Regions from separate parts of the Shewanella sp. SM20 genome, predicted to be linked through region 2. Evidence: predicted binding sites of a transcription regulator. Region 2 holds the regulator's gene; the other holds the start of a gene.
The links. Region 2 encodes MetJ, which represses methionine synthesis genes. Its sites were predicted from a motif close to TAGACGTCTAGACGTCTA; they were not measured.
Positions count from the first base shown of each region.

Region 1: the regulator MetJ is predicted to act here: its motif matches at 5,106-5,123, upstream of metK (methionine adenosyltransferase).

Region 1 is NZ_JAKKRK010000018.1:38,502-48,595, reverse strand. Features, by position in the region: gene fba (class II fructose-bisphosphate aldolase) at 1-60, opposite strand, end outside; gene L5M18_RS09520 (phosphoglycerate kinase) at 283-1,458, opposite strand; gene epd (erythrose-4-phosphate dehydrogenase) at 1,593-2,609, opposite strand; gene tkt (transketolase) at 2,726-4,720, opposite strand; gene metK (methionine adenosyltransferase) at 5,166-6,317, shown strand; gene L5M18_RS09500 (hypothetical protein) at 6,474-6,959, shown strand; partial or broken gene L5M18_RS09495 (transposase) at 7,037-7,362, shown strand; gene L5M18_RS09490 (TonB-dependent receptor domain-containing protein) at 7,500-9,914, opposite strand; gene L5M18_RS09485 (GNAT family N-acetyltransferase) at 10,073-10,094, shown strand, end outside.
Region 2 is NZ_JAKKRK010000060.1:9,013-19,106, reverse strand. Features, by position in the region: gene phsA (thiosulfate reductase PhsA) at 226-2,508, shown strand; gene L5M18_RS19700 (4Fe-4S dicluster domain-containing protein) at 2,521-3,087, shown strand; gene nrfD (NrfD/PsrC family molybdoenzyme membrane anchor subunit) at 3,090-4,037, shown strand; gene L5M18_RS19690 (sulfite exporter TauE/SafE family protein) at 4,144-4,887, opposite strand; gene metJ (met regulon transcriptional regulator MetJ) at 4,969-5,283, opposite strand; gene metB (cystathionine gamma-synthase) at 5,496-6,659, shown strand; gene L5M18_RS19675 (bifunctional aspartate kinase/homoserine dehydrogenase II) at 6,671-9,064, shown strand; gene metF (methylenetetrahydrofolate reductase) at 9,282-10,094, shown strand, end outside.

The DNA.
Region 1 (10,094 bases), on a different contig from region 2:
TACACCGTATCCATGTTCTGCTGCGTGATCAAGTAGTTGTCGTAGGGAAATTAACGCCATTTTTTAACTCCAATAATAGGGTGATATCTATCACCGAGGTCGCTATCGTTTGGATGGATTTTTATACCCGCATTCAACTCTGTACCTTAAATAAACAACTTAAATTAAGTACCTTAGATGAATACGGGCGGTTTTTTTATAATTTTTTACTTTTTATCAAAGCTTTGATGTTATCAGAGCTTATCGCGGCGTCTTATGCGCCGCGTTTTTTAAAACTTAATATTAAGCGCCGCGCTTTTCTAACATAGCCACAGCCGGTAATTCTTTACCTTCGAGGAACTCGAGGAAAGCACCGCCGCCAGTCGAAATGTAAGACACTTTATCGGCAATACCGTACTTATCAACCGCAGCCAAAGTATCACCACCACCAGCGATAGAGAACGCTTTTGAATCAGCAATCGCTTGGGCGATACGCTTAGTACCTTCACCGAATTGGTCGAATTCGAACACGCCCACAGGGCCGTTCCACACGATAGTGCCAGCAGATTCGATGATTTTAGCCAGTGCTTCAGCGCTATCTGGACCAATATCGAAAATCATTTCGCCATCAGCGACTTCGCTAACCGATTTTAACGTTGCCGCTGCTGTTGGACTAAACTCGCCCGCAACGACCACATCGGTCGGCACAGGAATATCGGCGCCACGGCTCTTAGCATTAGCCACTAAACGCTTAGCTTCGTCGATCAAATCCGCCTCATACAGCGATTTACCGACATTGTAGCCCGCCGCCGCAATGAAAGTGTTGGCAATACCGCCGCCAACCACTAACTGATCGACTATGCCTGAAAGACTTTCTAGCACGGTCAGCTTAGTCGACACTTTAGAGCCACCAACAATCGCCACCATAGGACGCGCAGGATTATCTAATGCCTTGCCTAAGGCATCTAATTCTTGTGCCAGTAATGGACCTGCACAAGCGATTGGGGCAAACATGCCCACGCCATGGGTCGATGCTTGGGCACGATGTGCAGTACCGAAGGCGTCCATCACATAGACATCACACAGCGCCGCCATTTTTTTCGATAAGGCTTCGTTGTTCTTACCTTCACCCACGTTGAAACGCACATTTTCGAACACAACCACTTCACCCACGGCAACGTCAACGCCATCTAAATAGTCGGTCGCTAAACGCACAGGACAAGACAGGGCTTTTGCCAAATAATCGACCACAGGTTGCATAGAATATTCAGCATTGTATTCGCCTTCGGTCGGACGACCTAAATGCGACATCACCATCACAGCCGCACCTTTTTCAAGGGCCAACTCGATAGTCGGTAGAGAGGCGCGCAGACGTGCATCACTGGTGACGACGCCATTGCTGACAGGGACATTGAGATCTTCGCGGATAAGCACGCGCTTACCTTGTAGATCCAGATCTGACATATTGATAATTGCCATGGTAACGCTTCCTTTTATAATCAAAAAACAAACTGTTTCACACATAGCCGGTATGAATTGACTGCCGCTCGGCGCTCGACATCCCGTCGAATTGGCATAAATTCAGTGACCCACAAGTGAATAATCTACTTTTATCAGCCTCGCTTGGCCGCAATCATCGCCAAACTCGTATCTAACATACGATTGGCAAAACCCCACTCGTTATCGCACCACAGGAGTAGCTTCACCAACTGACCGGCGCTCACACGGGTCTGGGTACCATCGACAATACTGGAGCGCGGATCATGGTTGAAATCACATGAGACTAAGGGCTCATCAGTATAGCCTAAGATGCCGTTAAATCGCCCATTGGCGGCTGATTCCAGCACCTGATTGACTGTGGCAATATCGACGGTTTTTTCTAAGGTCACGGACAAATCAATGGCGGTCACGTTGATGGTGGGCACGCGCACCGAAATCGCTTCAAACTTATTTTTCATGTGCGGCAAGATCCGCTCAATGCCGCGGGCAAGTTTAGTATCGACAGGAATAATCGATTGGCCAGCGGCACGGGTTCGACGCAAATCATCATGGTAAGCATCAATCACTTGCTGATCGTTCATCGCCGAATGGATAGTGGTAATGGCACCGCTTTTAACGCCAAAGTGGCGATCGAGCACATCGATCACTGGCACGATACAGTTAGTGGTGCAAGAAGCGTTGGACACCACAGTGTGTTCGGCGCGGAGTAAATCGTGGTTTACACCATAGACAATCGTGCCATCGACATCGGCTGAGGATGGATGACTTATCAGCACTTGTTTAGCGCCGGCGTGAATATGGGCTTCGCAGCTTTGACGATCGACTAATACGCCAGTGGCTTCATAGACAATGTCGATGTCCATCTCGTGCCAAGGGAGTTTTGCCGGATCGGGCTCGTGGAGGATTTTTATCGCATCGTCGCCAATCAGCATATGATCATCAACAAGCTTCACTTTGTGCGCAAACCGACCGTGGGTGGTGTCGTACTGGGTCAGATGAATAATGGCTTCAGGTTTAGCTAATTCATTAATCGCGACAATCTGCATTTGCTGCCGTTTTCCAGACTCATATAAAGCTCGGAGAATAGAGCGGCCGATACGGCCATAACCATTGATAGCGACTCGGATCATTGAGGTCTCAATTTCCTCTTAATACAAAAACGGCCTGCAAACGATTGCAGGCCGCATTATACAGATTAACACTTAAAAAGTTTAACCTTTTGTATTGAATCTAATCCCTTGAGCGATTAGCCCAATGATTTTGCAGCATTCAGCACATTTTCAACGGTGAAACCGAAGTGATTCAATAGCACGTTACCCGGCGCAGACTCACCAAATGTAGTCATGCCCACAACTGTGCCTTCAAAACCGACATACTTGTACCAGAAATCGGTATGCGCCGCTTCGATAGCCACACGTTTAGTCACAGCACGTGGTAATACAGATTCTTTATACGCGGCATCTTGCTTATCGAACTCAGTTGTCGATGGCATAGAGACGACGCGAACGTGTTTACCTTGCTCAGTCAGTGCAGCGGCTGCATCCATTGCCAATTGTACTTCGCTACCAGTTGCGATCAGGATCAGTTCTGGTGTACCCGCACAGTCTTGCAGTACATAAGCACCTTTAGCCACGTTGGCTAATTGCTCAGCGGTACGCGCTTGAGCTTTCAGGTTTTGACGGCTGAAGATCAGTGACGTAGGTGCATTACGGCGCTCAATCGCAGCTTTCCAAGAAACTGCCGTTTCTGCCGCATCACATGGACGCCATACGGCCATATTTGGCGTCATACGCAGGTTAGCTAATTGCTCAACTGGTTGATGTGTTGGGCCATCTTCACCTTGACCGATAGAGTCATGGGTATAAACGAAGATGTTTTGAATACCCATCAGCGCCGACATACGGACTGCGTTACGAGCATATTCCATGAACATCATGAACGTTGCGCCGTAGTTGATGAAACCACCATGCAGCGAAGCACCGTTCATAATGCCGCTCATGCCGAATTCACGCACGCCGTAGTAAATGTAGTTACCAGCTGGATCGTCTTGAATACCTTTAGAACCTGACCACAGTGTCAAGTTAGAACCCGCTAAGTCAGCAGAGCCACCTAACAGTTCAGGCAACATAGCGCCAAATGCACCGATGGCATTTTGTGAGGCTTTACGGCTCGCAATACCTTCGGCTTTGTCCTGTGATGCTTGAATAAATGCCTGCGCTTTTTCTTCGAAATCGGCCGGTAATTCACCTTTCAGAACGCGACGCTCATATTCAGCAGCCAGTTCTGGGTGAGCAGCGCGATATGCTGCAAACTTCTCGTTCCACGCTGCTTCACGGGCCGCACCGGCTTCTTTGGCATCCCAACCGGCATAAACGTCAGCAGGGATTTCAAATGGTGCATGTGGCCAGCCAAGGAATTCACGGGCGGCTGCGATTTCTGCATCGCCTAGTGGCGCGCCGTGACAATCGTGGCTGCCAGATTTGTTGGGTGAACCAAAACCGATAATGGTTTTGCAGCAAATCATTGTTGGTTTATCGGTAACGGCTTTAGCCGCTTCGATAGCAGCACGGATTGCCGCGCTATCGTGACCGTCGACACCGGCAATCACATGCCAGCCGTAAGCTTCAAAACGTTTTGGCGTATCATCGGTGAACCAGCCTTCAACATGGCCATCGATAGAAATACCGTTATCATCCCAAAATGCGACCAGTTTACCTAAGCCTAAAGTACCGGCTAATGAACAGGCTTCGTGGGAAATACCTTCCATCAAACAGCCATCGCCGAGGAAACAGTAAGTGTAGTGATCAACGATATCGTGACCATCACGGTTAAACTGTGCCGCTAAGGTTTTCTCAGCAATCGCCATACCGACAGCGTTGCTTATGCCCGCACCGAGTGGACCCGTTGTGGTTTCAACACCTGGGGTGTAACCGTATTCTGGGTGACCCGGGGTTTTAGAATGCAATTGACGGAACTGTTTTAGCTCTTCAATTGGTAATTCATAACCAGTCAGGTGAAGTAAAGAGTAAATCAGCATTGAACCGTGACCGTTAGAGAGGATAAAACGATCTCTATCTACCCATTTCGGATTGTTCGGGTTGTGCTTAAGGAAATCATTCCACAGCACTTCAGCAATATCTGCCATACCCATTGGGGCGCCGGGATGGCCTGAATTTGCTTTTTGAACTGCATCCATACTTAACGCACGGATTGCGTTTGCGAGTACTTTACGGGAAGACATGCTCTCTCCTGCTTGTTTGTGGGGTCTAGCGGGCAATTTGGATGCATATTTTCCCCTACATGCCAGTGTGACGCAAACTAAAATTGCCATTCACTCAGCAAAAGATGGGCGAATATGTACCCAAACAACCTGAAGATGCAGGATTCTGGTCGCTTGAGTATATAAGTCGCAGAAATAAGCTAGTCACTTTGCTCGCATTTACTTGAGAGGGCATAGCAAGGATCACTTATAATGGAGAAATAAATTTCTCAAAAACATAGTAAACTTAATGCCATGAAATATAAGTAAAATAACCTATTTATGGCAGAGCGTAGTCGTTTTCAGGTCACAATCTGAGAGGATTTTTTATTATCGGGGGTGATCGGCAATCGGATTTAAACTAAAATAGCCGTCTAGATGTAGATGCTTCTACACGTTTGAATGCTAACGACGAGATTTTCCTACTATGGCAAAGCACTTGTTTACTTCTGAGTCGGTCTCAGAAGGTCATCCCGATAAGATTGCAGATCAGATTTCTGATGCTGTGCTAGATGCAATTCTGGCTCAAGATCCAAAAGCACGCGTAGCGTGTGAAACTTATGTCAAAACCGGCATGGTATTAGTAGGTGGTGAAGTCACTACCTCTGCCTGGGTTGATATTGAAGAAATCACCCGTAAAACGGTGCGTGAAATTGGTTATACCCATTCAGATATGGGGTTTGATGCAGACTCGTGCGCAGTATTAAACGCCATTGGTAAGCAATCACCCGACATTAATCAAGGTGTAGACCGCGCAGACCCTGCAGAGCAAGGTGCTGGCGATCAAGGGTTAATGTTTGGCTATGCCAACAACGAAACCGACATTCTGATGCCTGCACCTATCACCTATGCTCACGCATTAGTGAAACGTCAGTCTGAAGTGCGTAAAAATGGCACGCTACCTTGGTTACGCCCAGATGCGAAAAGCCAAGTCACTTTTGCCTATGATGATGGCAAAATTGTCGGTATCGATGCAGTCGTGTTATCGACTCAGCACAGAGATGACGTTTCACAAGCCGACTTAATTGAAGGCGTGATGGAAACCATTATCAAGCCTGTATTACCAGCTCAATGGTTAAACAAAGATACTAAGTTCTTTATCAATCCAACTGGCCGTTTTGTTATCGGTGGTCCAGTAGGTGATTGCGGCTTAACGGGTCGTAAGATCATCGTTGACACCTACGGCGGCATGGCCCGTCATGGTGGTGGCGCATTCTCTGGTAAAGATCCATCAAAAGTGGACCGTAGCGCAGCATACGCTGCCCGTTATGTGGCAAAAAACATAGTTGCAGCAGGTCTTGCTGATCGCTGTGAAATCCAAGTGTCTTACGCTATTGGTGTGGCAGAGCCGACCTCTATCAGCATCGAGACCTTCGGTACTGGTAAGGTGTCTGAAGAAGTGCTGATCAAGTTAGTCCGTCAACACTTTGAACTGCGCCCATACGGTTTAACGGCCATGCTAGATTTAGCACGTCCAATTTATCAAGCGACCGCCGCTTATGGCCACTTTGGTCGCAGCGAATTCCCATGGGAAGCGACTGATAAAGCCGAAATATTACGTGCTGACGCGGGTCTATAGTCTTAATTCATTTCAATTTTTACACTTAAGACCCATAAAAAAACCGCTACCCAGCGGTTTTTTTATGTCTGACATTTAGTTAGATTAATAGTGCTAAGACAAATATGGCAAGATAAAAAGCAGCATATACACAGACCATTAGAGTGCACAGACCCCATGACCGATAACGCCATCTTATTACAGCAACTTCAATCTTGTGCATGGGCAGCCAACGTAGGTCTGCCAGAGGAAACAGCAAAGACATACGGCACATTAGAGGAGATCGCCGCTTTTCTTGAATCCGATCCTGAAGCCTTTTTTGAAACACCTTACGAAATCCACTATGAAAGCCTGTGTGTAACAGATCATGACTTGGCAAATTCGTTAAAAACAAAGGCAGTAGTAAATGATGTGCATGCTTGGATTTCTGACAGCGAAGTCGATGAAATTGCTAAGTCAGCTTACCTCTCCACTTGGAAAATTATTCCCGTTGCAGAAATATGCGCGCAGACATCCGATGACGCTAATACGCTCGCAACACTGCTCCTAGCTGACGTTAAACTTTCAGCCTTTACGAGTGAACGCCTATCTTGGTATCTCTGTGGAAGAATCCCCTTTGGTTATATTGGTACTTACCCAAACGGGCAATGGCTCATTCTGTAGGCTTATACGCTAGCACCTTTAATTTTTCTGACTTCATCTAGGGTCTATTGAGCTTTCGAGAATGATTTTTAGAGAGCATGCCAAGATTGATACTAACCAATGCACGCAGGGAAACGCTATTTCATTTAATGAACAGCACAGGCCGTGTTTATGATAAACCTGAACATAGATAAACATTCGAAGGCATTCTTTACCGCCTTCTAGCAGGCCCCCCTTAGCAAGATTGACCCAAAGAGTTGGGCCATTGGAGTACGGTTTTTAGAGGGTTTCATTTATGGTCTAAAAAGACATTCAGGCCTATTTACTCAAAGCTTTAGTGAAAATGGCCGACACGGAATGGGTCTTTATTGATGGCTCGATAGTGCGGACTCACCAGCACAGTGCAGGTGCACTGAGTAATGAGTAATGAGTAATGAGTAATGAGTAATGAGAGTTACCCTATTGTTTAATTGATAGTGGATACCTTTATCAAACGGGTAACTCTCAGTTTTATCTATCGCCCATGAATATCAAATAATGGCTAATGCACAGGGTATTCGTTTAGAAACGTACATTCATACCAACCCAGAAGTTACGGGCCTTATCTTTGTTATTAAAATCATCAACGTAAGATGCTGTGTATCCGTTTTGGCCATTATCGTCAGAGACACAAGTGGTGCTAGTGTCACTACATTCGGTGAAGACAATATCGTATGAAGTAAAATCTTTATCAAATAAGTTATTTACTCGCATGTTGAAGGTGACAAACTCACTCGCCTGATAAGAACCACCAAGATGGAACACGTCATAACCTTTATAGTAAAGTGCAGCATCATTAATGATATCCCAAGAGCGATAACGTTTAGCACGGTATTCTGAGGTCAAGAATACGTTAAATGAGTCGGTCAACTCCCATTTTAATGTCGCGTTTGCCATATGCTTGGCACTGTTCCCGAGTGGACGGCCTTGCTCTGCACCGCTTTTCTGCTCGCTATCTGTGTAGGTATAATTAGCATTTAACGTTAAGGCATCTAGAATTTCCCAACGTCCCGCGAGCTCAGCACCTTGAATAGTAACTTTATCTATGTTGACTGTTTTGCTACTGACTGCATAACCTAAATCAGCATATTCACCCGCATCGGAACATTCTATGCTCGTACCTTTACCACAGGGTTGTGAAGCAATCTTATCGTCAAAGTCATTTTTAAAGATAGTGACGTTAAAATTATGGCCATCTGGATGGGACCAATACAGGGCGACTTCGCTGGACACACTGGTTTCAGCTTCGAGATCTGGGTTACCAAATTGCGGTGAGGTTCCTTGGCCACCAAAGCCAACGACACCATCATACAATTGTGTGGTTTTAGGTGTTTTAAAACCTGTGCTCACCCCACCCTTTACAGTCCACTCATTATTAATGGTGTAAACGCCGTATAGACGTGGGCTGAGTTGGTTGCCAAATATTTCATGATCATCATGACGTAAACCCGCAGTAACAGATAAATCAGAAGTCATGCTCCATGTATCTTCAGCAAAAACAGACCACATATTGTGTTCTTGTACTGCGCCCGGCGTACCTTCTTCCATACCAAATACACCGTCTTTCAACTCACCACGAATCACCTGCGCCCCCGTCACTGCGACATGATTTCCTGCAGCTTCAAATGGAATATCGAGTTTCATATCAAGCGTATATTGATTACTTGCCATTTCGCGTTTAGGTCTAGGCAGGAAAGTGGATTCAGCAATCGCTTTACGTTCGGCTTCAGTCATGCCGATGTAATCCCCTTTACCATCAATCATCTGCAGTAGTAATACTCGCTCAGCAGTGGTAAATGGCAGTGTGCGGCCATTATTTTGTGTGTCGACATAGGATAGTGACACAAAGCTTGTACCAAAATCCCAAGCACCTTCATGGGTTAACGCCCAAGCATCACGGGTAAATTTTTGAGTCTCGCTGTAACCCGCTCGCGGATTTGAGCGTCTTGCCCATTCACCACCGCTGGCTAGACAAGCAGCCTCACGGGAACCTACGCCGCCTTTACAGAAGTTACTGGCAATCCAGAGACTATCGATATTATCAACTGTACCAAGCGGATACTCGCGTTCACCGTTATCATTGATCAGTGGCGTATTATCATAATCTTGAGATGAGGAATCTAAATCAAACCAAATTTTGTGATGTTCATTTAGCGTCCAACTTAAACTCCCACCTAACATATGATTTTCGTTATCGACGGTTTTACCGCCACCACCAAAACCGAGTGAACGAGTGCGTACTTCTCCATTAGGATAATCTACTGGTGCGTACTCTGGTGTAGACCCCATTCGATCATAAATACTGCCATGAATCGATAACCCAAGAACGCCTTTAATGAGGGGACCCATCACGCTGAAATCGGTAGTGATATCTTCGCCATAGGCATCATTGGTTTGATGAGTTCGGCTGTGAGTGATAGAGCCAGACCATTCGTCGCCCACTTTTTTAGTGATGATGTTCACCACACCACCGAGAGCATCTGCACCGTATAACGTTGATGCTGGCCCGCGAATAACTTCAATTCGATCAATAGCATCAAGTGGTGGTACATGACCAAATTGATTGCCTCCAAAACTGTTTGGATAAATATCACCATGGTTATTCTGACGCTTACCATCGACAAGGATTAAGGTATAGTCAGATCCCATACCGCGTAGACTGATGGTACCTTGCCCTGTTTTATCACGGGTTTCACCAATATCAACCCCTTCCAAATCACGCACTGCATCTAGGAGAGTGGTATAAGGTTTTATCATCAAATCTTCTTGGGTGATAACAGAAATACTGGCTGGTGCATCAACCAATTTCTGTTCATATCCAGAGGCAGTAACAACCATAACTTCCATTTTTCTGTCGGGAGCCTCTTCGGCTTGGACAAAATTACCCGTAAATACAGCGGTAATGGCAACTGCCAAGCAAGTTTGACGAAATAACATAAACCTCTCCTGTTTAGTAAACTTAGTTTACAAATGTAACTTATAAATGATTTCGCGAATGATAATGATTAACATTAGTGAGATCAATCAAAAGTTGAATACAACAGAAATAACATTTACGTTTATAAAGTAATCACATTCCAGAAAGAGTTTTTGACATGAACTTTGAAGTTATTAGTG
Region 2 (10,094 bases):
ACCGAGCTTCCCCATGTGGTTTACCACAATACCCACCTACCTCTTTCGGGATAACAATCTCTGTGGATGAGCAGTGTATTCAGCGTATGCCGTGTATTTTGAAGATATGGTGGCGCTGTTTTAACGCTTTATAACTAAAAAAGTAATCAAATCAGTGAGCAAACCTCTGCTCGATGGCGTCCAATGTGGCGACTGACGGGTGGGATGAGCGTGATGGAGGTAACCATGATTGAGCTTAATAGGCGAACCTTTTTAAAGGGAGCAGGAGCGAGCAGCGCCACGTGTGCGCTGGCCAGTCTGCTGCCGGGCAGCTTAGCGGCATTAGAGAATAAGCAGCTAAAGGGCATGGGCAAAGACATTGCCAGTATTTGTGAAATGTGTTCGACTCGCTGCCCAATTTCGGCGCGGGTGATTGAGGGCAAAAACGTCTTCATTAGTGGCAACAAGGCCGCTAAATCCTTTGGCGGTAAAGTGTGTGCCCGTGGCGGCGCAGGCCATAGTTTATTGTACGATCCACAGCGTATCGTTAAACCGTTAAAGCGGGTCGGTGAGCGCGGCGAAGGCAAATGGGCTGAGATCAGTTGGGATGAGGCTTATAAATTAATCGCTGAAAACCTCAATAAAATCAAAAAAGAACATGGCCCAGAAGCCGTGGCATTCTCGTCAAAATCTGGCTCACAAGAAAAGCATTTGTTTCACCTTGCGACCGCCTTTGGTAGTCCAAATACCTTTACCCACGCGTCGACTTGCCCTGGTGGTTATGAAATTGCCGCTAAGGCTATTTTTGGCACTAAGGTTAAACGTGATTTAGGCAATTCAAAATACATCATTAACTTCGGCCATAACCTGTACGAAGGCATCAATATGTCCGAAACCCGCGGCATGATGGCGGCGCAAATGGACAAAGGTGCCAAGCTGGTGGTGTTCGAGCCAAGATTCTCCGTCGTGGCCGATAAAGCCGATGAATGGTATGCCATTCGCCCCGGTACCGACGTAGCCGTCGCCTTGGCGTTATGCCATGTATTGATTGAAGATAATCTTTACGACAAGGCATTTGTCGTGCGTTATGTGGAAGGCTTCGAAGCCTTTGCCGCCGAAGTGAAAGCTTATACCCCTGAATGGGCGGAAACCATCTCCGATGTGCCTGCCAAAGACATTCGTCGTATCGCACACGAATATGCTGCTAAAGCGCCCCATGCTGTGGTCGATTTTGGTCACAGAGCCACCTTTACCACCGAAGAGTTTGAGATGCGCCGCGCCCTTTACGCCGCTAACGTCTTGATTGGTAATATTGAGCGTAAGGGCGGGATTTATATCGGCCAGAAACCCGGTGATTACAACAAGCTTGCCGGTGAAGCGGTTGCGCCCGTATTGGCAAAACCTGGCGTGAAAGACATGCCAAAACCAGCAGCGAAACGTATCGATCAGGTGGAAGAACAGTACGCCATGATGTGGACATCGGGCGGCGTTTACCAAACCATTCTCGATGCCACCTTAAGCGCAGTGCCCTACCAGTTACACGGCTGGGTGATGTCACGCACTAACCCAATGCAAACCATGACAGACAGAGCACGCGTTGTTGAAGCGATGAAAAAGCTCGACTTTATCGCCGTGTGTGATGTGTATATCAGCGAAACCGCCGCCTATGCGGACGTGATTTTACCTGAGTCGACTTATCTTGAACGTGATGAAGAAATTGCTGATAAGTCAGGTAAAAATCCGGCCTATTATGTGCGCCAACGGGTCGTTGAAACCTTAGGTGATACTAAGCCTTCTTGGCAGATCTTTAAGGATGTGGGTGTGGCTATGGGCCTTGGCGAGTTCTATCCATGGGAAAACATGGAAACCCTGCAAATGCTGCAGGTGAACCGCGACACTGACCTGCTGCGCCGGATCAAAGACGAAGGTTTTGTGAGCTTTGGTAAGCCAATTATGTTGTGCGAGCCTAAGATGGTTGCCGAGTTTATTAAGGCATACTCCAATGCTCGACCTGCCGATGAAGACGGCACTTACGCCAGCGCACTGACCTTTAAAACCCCGAGTGGCAAAATTGAACTCACTTCCGCGAAAGTGGAAGCCATGGCACCAGGCCGTGGGGTGATCAAGTTCCGCGAAGTGAATCTTAAAAAAGCAGATGAGTTGTACTTTATCCAAGGCAAAGTGGCGGTGCACACCAATGGCGCCACCCACAATGTGCCTATGCTCGCTAACCTGATGTCGGATAACGCTGTGTGGGTTCACCCCGTTACTGCGGGCAAGTTAGGCATCAGCAATGGCGACCCAATCCGCCTCACCAGCAGTGTTGGCACAGAAGAAGGCCATGCCTTAGTCACACCGGGCATTCGCCAAGATACTGTGTTTGCTTACATGGGCTTTGGTTCTAAAAACAAAGAGTTGGTCAGAGCAACGGGCAAAGGTATCCACTGCGGTAACTTACTGCCGCACGTTACTGCTCCTGTGTGTGGCATGACAGTGCACACCACGGGCGTCACGCTGGCAAAGCGCTAATCGGAGGCTTAAATGAATAAACGATATGTAATGGTGCACGACGAGAATAAGTGCATCGGCTGCCAAGCTTGTAACGTGGCGTGTCGCAGTGAAAATGGTGTACCCGAAGGCGTAACTCGTCTGCAAGTGCGTGTGGAAGGCCCCTTTGGTGAGATGCCCAATCTGCATTTCAAATATCACAGGGTATCTTGCCAGCAATGTGAAGATGCACCCTGCGTTAAAGTGTGCCCAACAGGCGCGGCCTATGTGGGTGAAGATGGCATTATCTCTATCCATACCGAGAAGTGTGTCGGCTGTATGTACTGTGTGGCAGCGTGCCCCTATAAAGTGCGCTTTATGAACCCAGAAACCAAGGCGGCGGATAAGTGTAACTTCTGTAAAGACAGTCGTTTAGCGCGGGGCGAAGAGCCAGCGTGTGTGACTGTGTGTCCAACCGATGCCTTAGTGTTTGGTGATGCTAATGATCCACGCAGTGAAGTGGCCATCATGCTCAACACTAAAATCACTTACCAAGATAAAACCCATTTGGGCACTAAACCTAGGGTATATCGCGTTCCTACCAAAAGAGGGGGGATTTGATTATGAACAATACTTGGGGCGACATGGCGCAATATGATCCTGTCACTTGGCACTGGGTCATCGCCGTTTACCTGTTTATGGCGGGGTTATCCGCGGGCAGTTTACTGATTGGCATTGGTTTGCGCTGGGCGAATAAGGAACTCAGCGCGGGAGCTGAAAGCAGCATTCTTAAGGCGGCAGCCATTATTGGGCCTGTAGCAATTAGCTTAGGTCTAGCTTGTTTAGTGTTTGACTTAACCAAACCATTCCACTTTTGGTTGATCTTAATTCACTATAACTTCCAGTCTGTGATGGCAATCGGGGTGCTGGCGCTGCTGGCGTATTCTCCCTTGGCCTTTGCATACGCCATTATTGTGCTGCGGGATGACTTACCAAAATGGGGTTTGGGTTTCCTAACACCTATCGCTAAGTTACTTATGCCATTTCGAAAGCTGATTGAAGTATTGTTGTTTGTCCTCGCCATTGGCGTAGGGGCTTACACTGGCTTCTTAATTTCGGCGATGAATGCCTATCCTATGCTCAACACTGCGGTACTGCCTGCGCTGTTTTTAGTGTCAGGTCTATCGGCGGGCGCTGCGGCAAATGCGGTACTGGCGTTGCTGATGTTTAAGACGGACAGCCACGACAAAACCTTAGTGAAGATGCACGGTTTAGAATTGCCTGTGATGGCGATTGAAATTTTGTTCCTGTTCATGTTGTTCTGCGCCTTGTACTTCAAGGGCGGCGCGGCGGCTGCGGCCTTAGCATCGTTAACTTCTGGGTTATGGGCAAGCGTGTTCTGGATAGGCGTTGTCGGTATAGGTTTTGGTATTCCATTGCTGTTTATGCTGCTACCCGCCGCGACTCGCCACACTAAGGGCGCGATGATCATGGTGGCTTGTGCGAGCTTAACGGGCGTACTCGCCTTAAGACACTTTATTGTGTACGCAGGGCAAAGCTATTTAAGCTGAGTGTAATCTAGCTTTACATATTGATAGATAAAGAAAAAGCACTGGCAATGTCAGTGCTTTTTTATTGTTTGAATCTTGAGAAGGTTTGCCAGTACAAGCAGGACGCTTATTGGGGTAATAACTCAATAACCGACTTCACCGTTAGCACTAAGGCGCTGATACTGCACAGGACTAACGTTGCCATCTTTGTCTTCTCTTTATCGACACGGCCCACTAATCGTCCTGCGACTAAGTAACCTAAAATCACTGAGGGGAGCAGCATCAACGACAGCCACAGATGTTTTAATTCTAATAAGCCAGTGATCGCTAAAATGATCAGTGCAATCATGGAGCTAAAAATGAAGAAGGCCGACAGGGCTGCACGAAACTGCGAGGCATCTTTGCCTGCCAACAAAATCGCCATCGGCGGGCCACCAATCGCGGCGATATTGCCGAAGATCCCTGAAACCACGCCCGCACCGAAGAGGGTTTTCTTATTCACTGGCAGGCTGAATTTATACAGGCTGAGGATCACTGCGACAGTCACAATAGCGGCGATGGATAAACCGAGTATGGGTTGAGGCGCAAACAGTAATAAACTCGCGCCGATAAAACCACCGGGCACGCGGCCTATGAGCGCATATTGCAAGCCATTGAATTCTAAGTGACCGCGTTCACGCACTAAGGTCAGCAGGGCGATGGAGAAACCCATAGCAATAACAGGCGCAGGTACAAGTTGTGGATCGACGATATACAGCAAAGGACTGGCGACAACCGCTAGGCCAAACCCAATCAGGCTCTGGGTTAAGGCGCCAAGAAACACAATCAGTGAGGCCAGGGCGAGAGTCTGTGGATCTATCATAGAAAACATAGGATTCCATATAAACAAAAAGGGATCGTTAACGATCCCTATTGATGAGCACTGTGATGTAACTTTGCCAGCGACAAGTCGCTATTCCATGTCTTCCCACTCGATCCCCATCTCGTCCATCAGCAACTTGGCTTCGGCGGGAATGCTGTCTGGGCTATCTTTTGACAGATCTTCATCGTTAGGCAATGGCTGGCCAGTGTAGGCGTGCAAAAATGCCTCACACAACAGCTCGCTGTTGGTGGCGTGACGCAAATTATTGACCTGACGACGAGTTCGTTCGTCCGTAAGGACCTTAAGCACTTTGAGCGGAATAGACACAGTAATTTTTTTTACTTGTTCATTCTTCTTGCCATGTTCAGCATAGGGGCTGATGTATTCCCCATTCCATTCAGTCATTGACTCACCTGTTATAACGCTAAATTCGGGGCAGATTTTAAACCCTTACAAAGAACAGTCAAATTATTGCTACTATTTCTTTGTGATTGCAAACAGATTTCTTTATGTTCAGACGTCTAAACGTCTTCACGCCTATTGACGATAGCGTTGGGCTTAGGTACATTTAGACGTCCAGACATCTCTATCAGTCTACCGAATTTAGGAGTCCACCCATGGCAGAGCGTCAATTAGCCACACTGGCAGTGCGTCAGGGTATCGAAAGCGATACTCAATATGGCGCAGTTGTGCCACCGATTTATTTGTCGACTAATTACGCCTTCGATGGTCATAAAAATCCCCGCGAATTCGATTACAGTCGTTCAGGCAACCCAACACGCTGCATTTTAGGCGAAGCATTAGCGCAATTAGAAAAGGGCGCCACTGGGATAGTGACGTGCACTGGCATGGCGGCCATCACCTTAGTGACGACCTTGCTCGGCCCCGATGACCTATTGGTTGTGCCCCATGATTGCTATGGCGGTTCCTACCGTTTATTTACCAACTTGGCGAAGAAAGGCCAGTTTAAGCTCATTGTGGTCGACCAAACCGACAGCCAAGCGTTAGCCGCCGCTATTGCGCAGAATCCTAAGATGGTGTGGCTCGAAACCCCATCAAACCCGTTATTGCGTGTGGTGGATATCGAAGCCATTGCTAAGGCGAGCCATGGTGTCGGCGCGCTGGTGGTGGTCGATAACACCTTTTTATCGCCGATATTGCAACAACCCCTATTGTTAGGCGCGGATATCGTTATCCACTCCACCACTAAATATATCAATGGTCACAGCGATGTGGTCGGCGGCGCTGTGGTCGCCAAAGACGCGCAAATCGGCGAAAGCTTACATTGGTGGTCGAACACTCTAGGCTTAACGGGGTCAGCCTTCGACAGTTATCTGACCCTGCGCGGCCTACGTACCTTAGCTGTGCGTATTCGCGAGCATCAAGCCAATGCCCAGCGTATTATTGAGTTATTAACGCAAAGCCCTGTGGTGAGTAAAGTCTATTACCCAGGGCTTGCGGATCATCCAGGTCACGCCATTGCGGCCAAGCAACAACAGGGCTTTGGCGCTATGCTGAGCTTTGAGCTCAAAGGCGGCGAGGCCGAAGTGGTGGCCTTTTTAGGTGCACTCAGCTTATTTAGCGTGGCGGAAAGTTTAGGTGGCGTCGAAAGTTTAGTGGCAGTGCCCGCCACTATGACCCACAGAGCCATGGAGCCGCAAGCGCGCTTCGAGGCTGGTATTAAGGACACCCTATTGCGTCTATCGGTGGGTATTGAAGATGCCGCCGATTTAGTTGCAGATATTCAAGCAGGATTAGCCGCCGTTGCGGCTTGTCAGTAGAGGAATAATAGATGGCACGTTGTCACTTACATAAATTTGGTGGCTCCAGTTTAGCGGATGCCGATTGTTATCGCCGAGTCGCCCATATCCTGTTAACCCACGGTCATAGTGATGATCTCGTGGTGGTCTCTGCGGCGGGTAAAAGCACGAATTTCCTGTATAAATTATTAGCGCTGCGTGATGCGGGTCAGCTATGGCAAGAAGAATTACAAGTGCTGATCAGCTACCAACAGGGGTTGATTGAGCAGTTGTTGTCGAATGAACAAGCCCGCGATCTGCGTGAGCGTTTGGCCACAGATAAAGCGCAACTCATCAGCTTGTTGTCCTTAGATGAGCGCAACGAATACCAAATCAATCATGTGGTGAGCTTTGGCGAACGTTGGTCGGCACGTTTAATGGCGGCGCTACTGCGCGAATCTGGCGTGGCGGCAAGCCATGTGGATGCCTGTTCAATTTTAGTGGCCGATGAAGCCGCTGTACCGCAAATTCGGGTACAAGAATCCCGCGCTAAAGTACAAGCCCTATTAGCCGCGCATCCCAATGAACGCTTAGTGATCACAGGTTTTATCTGCGCTAACGAGCGTGGCGATACCCTATTACTTGGCCGTAATGGTTCAGATTTTAGCGCCAGCCTGATTGCTAGTCTCGCCGATATCGAGCGCGTGACCATTTGGACCGATGTGGAAGGGGTGTTCAACGCCGATCCTAATAAAATCAACGATGCCAAGTTACTAAAAAGCATGTCACTTGCCGAAGCCGATCGCCTAGCGCGTTTGGGCTCGCCAGTATTGCATTCGCGCACTCTGCAGCCGTTATTCAATACCGAAGTGAGCTTAGCGGTGCGTTCAAGTTATGCATCGCACACCGACTTCACCTTAATCGCACCCCACAGTTCGTCGGCGAGCGCGCCTGTGGTGACTAATCTCAATGCTGTCGTCCTGTTTGGCTTTAAACTCACGGGGGAGTTAACTCGTTTATTAGATTTATTGATTGCCGCGGGTTTAACGCCATTGGCCCATTGGACCTCAGCCCACCAAAGGGTTGAGCTTGCCTATACCGCTGAAAATCAAAAACAAGTGCAAAGATTGCTCGATGCCGAGGCAGAAGCTTTAGGGATCAGCGATCAGCAGATCAATACCGATCTCGGTTTAGTCGCATTAGTCAGTGCCGATGCCGAACATTATCGCCGCAGCTTCGCGCGTTTACTGAGCCGTGATGCTAAACCTTTGTTCAGTGGCGATTTAAGTTTAGTGACGCTGGTGCCTCAGTCACAGGTGAATTTGTTAACCCAAAAAGTCCACCGTCGCTGCGCTGGCCCGCGTAAACGCATTGGCGTCCTGCTGCTCGGTGTGGGTAATATCGGTGAGGCTTGGATCGATCTGTTTAAGTCGGTTTCACCATCACTGGACCATGAACTCGAAGCCAGTGTTGAGTTAGTCGGTTTAGTCAGTTCGAGTAAAGCCTTGATTAAATCCACTGGGATTAATCTTGCCGCGTGGCAAACAGAGTTTAATACTGAAGCAACGCCTTGGCAGTATGAACATTTATTCGAGCAATTAGAGCAAGTTAACTGCGATGAGCTGGTGGCCTTAGATATCAGTGCCAGCGCCAGTTTGACGCTGCAATATCCAGAATTGTTCGAGCGTGGCATCCATGTGGTGAGCGCGAATAAACTTGCGGGCTCGGGTCCACTGCCTTTCTATCGAGAGTTAAAGCAGCAACTGGGTAATCGTCGCTTATTTTGGCGCTATAACGCCAGTTGTGGCGCAGGTTTACCCATCCAACATGCGCTAAATGATCTGCGTAACAGCGGTGATAGCGTTGAAGCGGTAGGTGGGATTTTCTCTGGCACCTTGTGTTGGTTGTTTGAGAAATACGATACCAGCAAGCCTTTCTCTGAATTAGTGATTGAAGCCAGAGGTTTATGCATCACTGAACCCGATCCCCGCGATGATCTCTCCGGCCGTGATATGCAGCGTAAACTGCTTATTTTGGCCCGTGAAATAGGCCTTGAAATCGAGCTTGAAGATATTGAACTGCGCTCACTCGTACCAGCCGCTTTGGCGGATATTCCCTTAGATCAATTTCTCACCCGCATTGCCGAATTAGATGCCGATCTGCTGCAACAGTATGGTGCGGCGGCGGAGCAAAATAAGGTGCTCAGATATGTGGCATCCTTAGACAACAGCGGTCCAGAGCTCAAGGCCGAAGTGGGTTTGCAGTGGATTGACACCCATCACCCTTACGCCAACTTAACCCCTGGTGATAATGTGTTTGTGATCCGCAGTGTCTTCTACCAAGGTAATCCGCTGATCATCCGTGGACCAGGCGCAGGACGCGAAGTGACAGCGGCGGCGGTGCAGTCGGATCTGACTCAGATCTGTCGCGATCTGCTGCAGGAATAACGCGTTATCAAGCTTCTTAAAGGACTCATTCGAGTCCTTTTTTATTGGCTAGAATAAATCTATTGAATTAACCGAGATTAAATGCGGTTTATGGGTATTTTTGGGCTTGACTTACATCTCAGTTTCTCTAGTATATGGACATATAGACGTCCAAACGTCCATTTGAACGAATTCATACTAGCAAAGAGTAGCGCCAAGGGCGGTTGAGGAAATACACATGGCTTTTCATCACGCACAACATTCACAATCGCTGAACCAGAGCTTGTCTGAGCTTAATGGCGATATTAATGTTTCTTTTGAGTTTTTCCCGCCATCGACCCCCGAAATGGAACAGATACTGTGGAACTCTATTCGTCGTTTAGAGCCGCTTAATCCTAAGTTTGTGTCTGTGACTTACGGTGCTAACTCAGGCGTGCGCGACCGCACTCACGGCGTGATTGAACGTATCCAACAGGAAACCGACCTCGTTGCCGCGCCGCACTTAACCTTAGTGGATGCCAGCGATGAAGAGCTATTAGAACTGGCTAAGCATTACTGGAAATCGGGCATTCGTGACATAGTGGCACTGCGGGGCGATTTGCCTGCGGGTAGCCCTAAGCCAACCCGTTTTGCGGTGGATTTAGTGCGTTTACTGCGCTCTGTGGCCGACTTTGATATTTCCGTTGCGGCTTATCCAGAAGTGCATCCCGATGCGAGCAACGCACAGGCGGATTTGATCAACCTTAAGCGTAAGATTGATGCGGGCGCTAGCCGTGCCATTACCCAGTTTTTCTTCGATGTGGAATCTTACCTGCGCTTTCGTGACCGCTGCGTTGCCGCAGGTATCGACGTTGAAATCGTGCCAGGTATCTTACCTGTGACTAACTTTACCCAGTTAAAACGTTTCGCGGGCATGACCAATGTGTCGTTACCGGGCTGGCTACACAAGCAATTCGATGGTTTAGAAAACGATGCCGGTACACGCCAATTGGTGGGCGCAAACGTGGCCATCGACATGGTGAAAGTGCTGTCCCGCGAAGGCGTGAAGGAT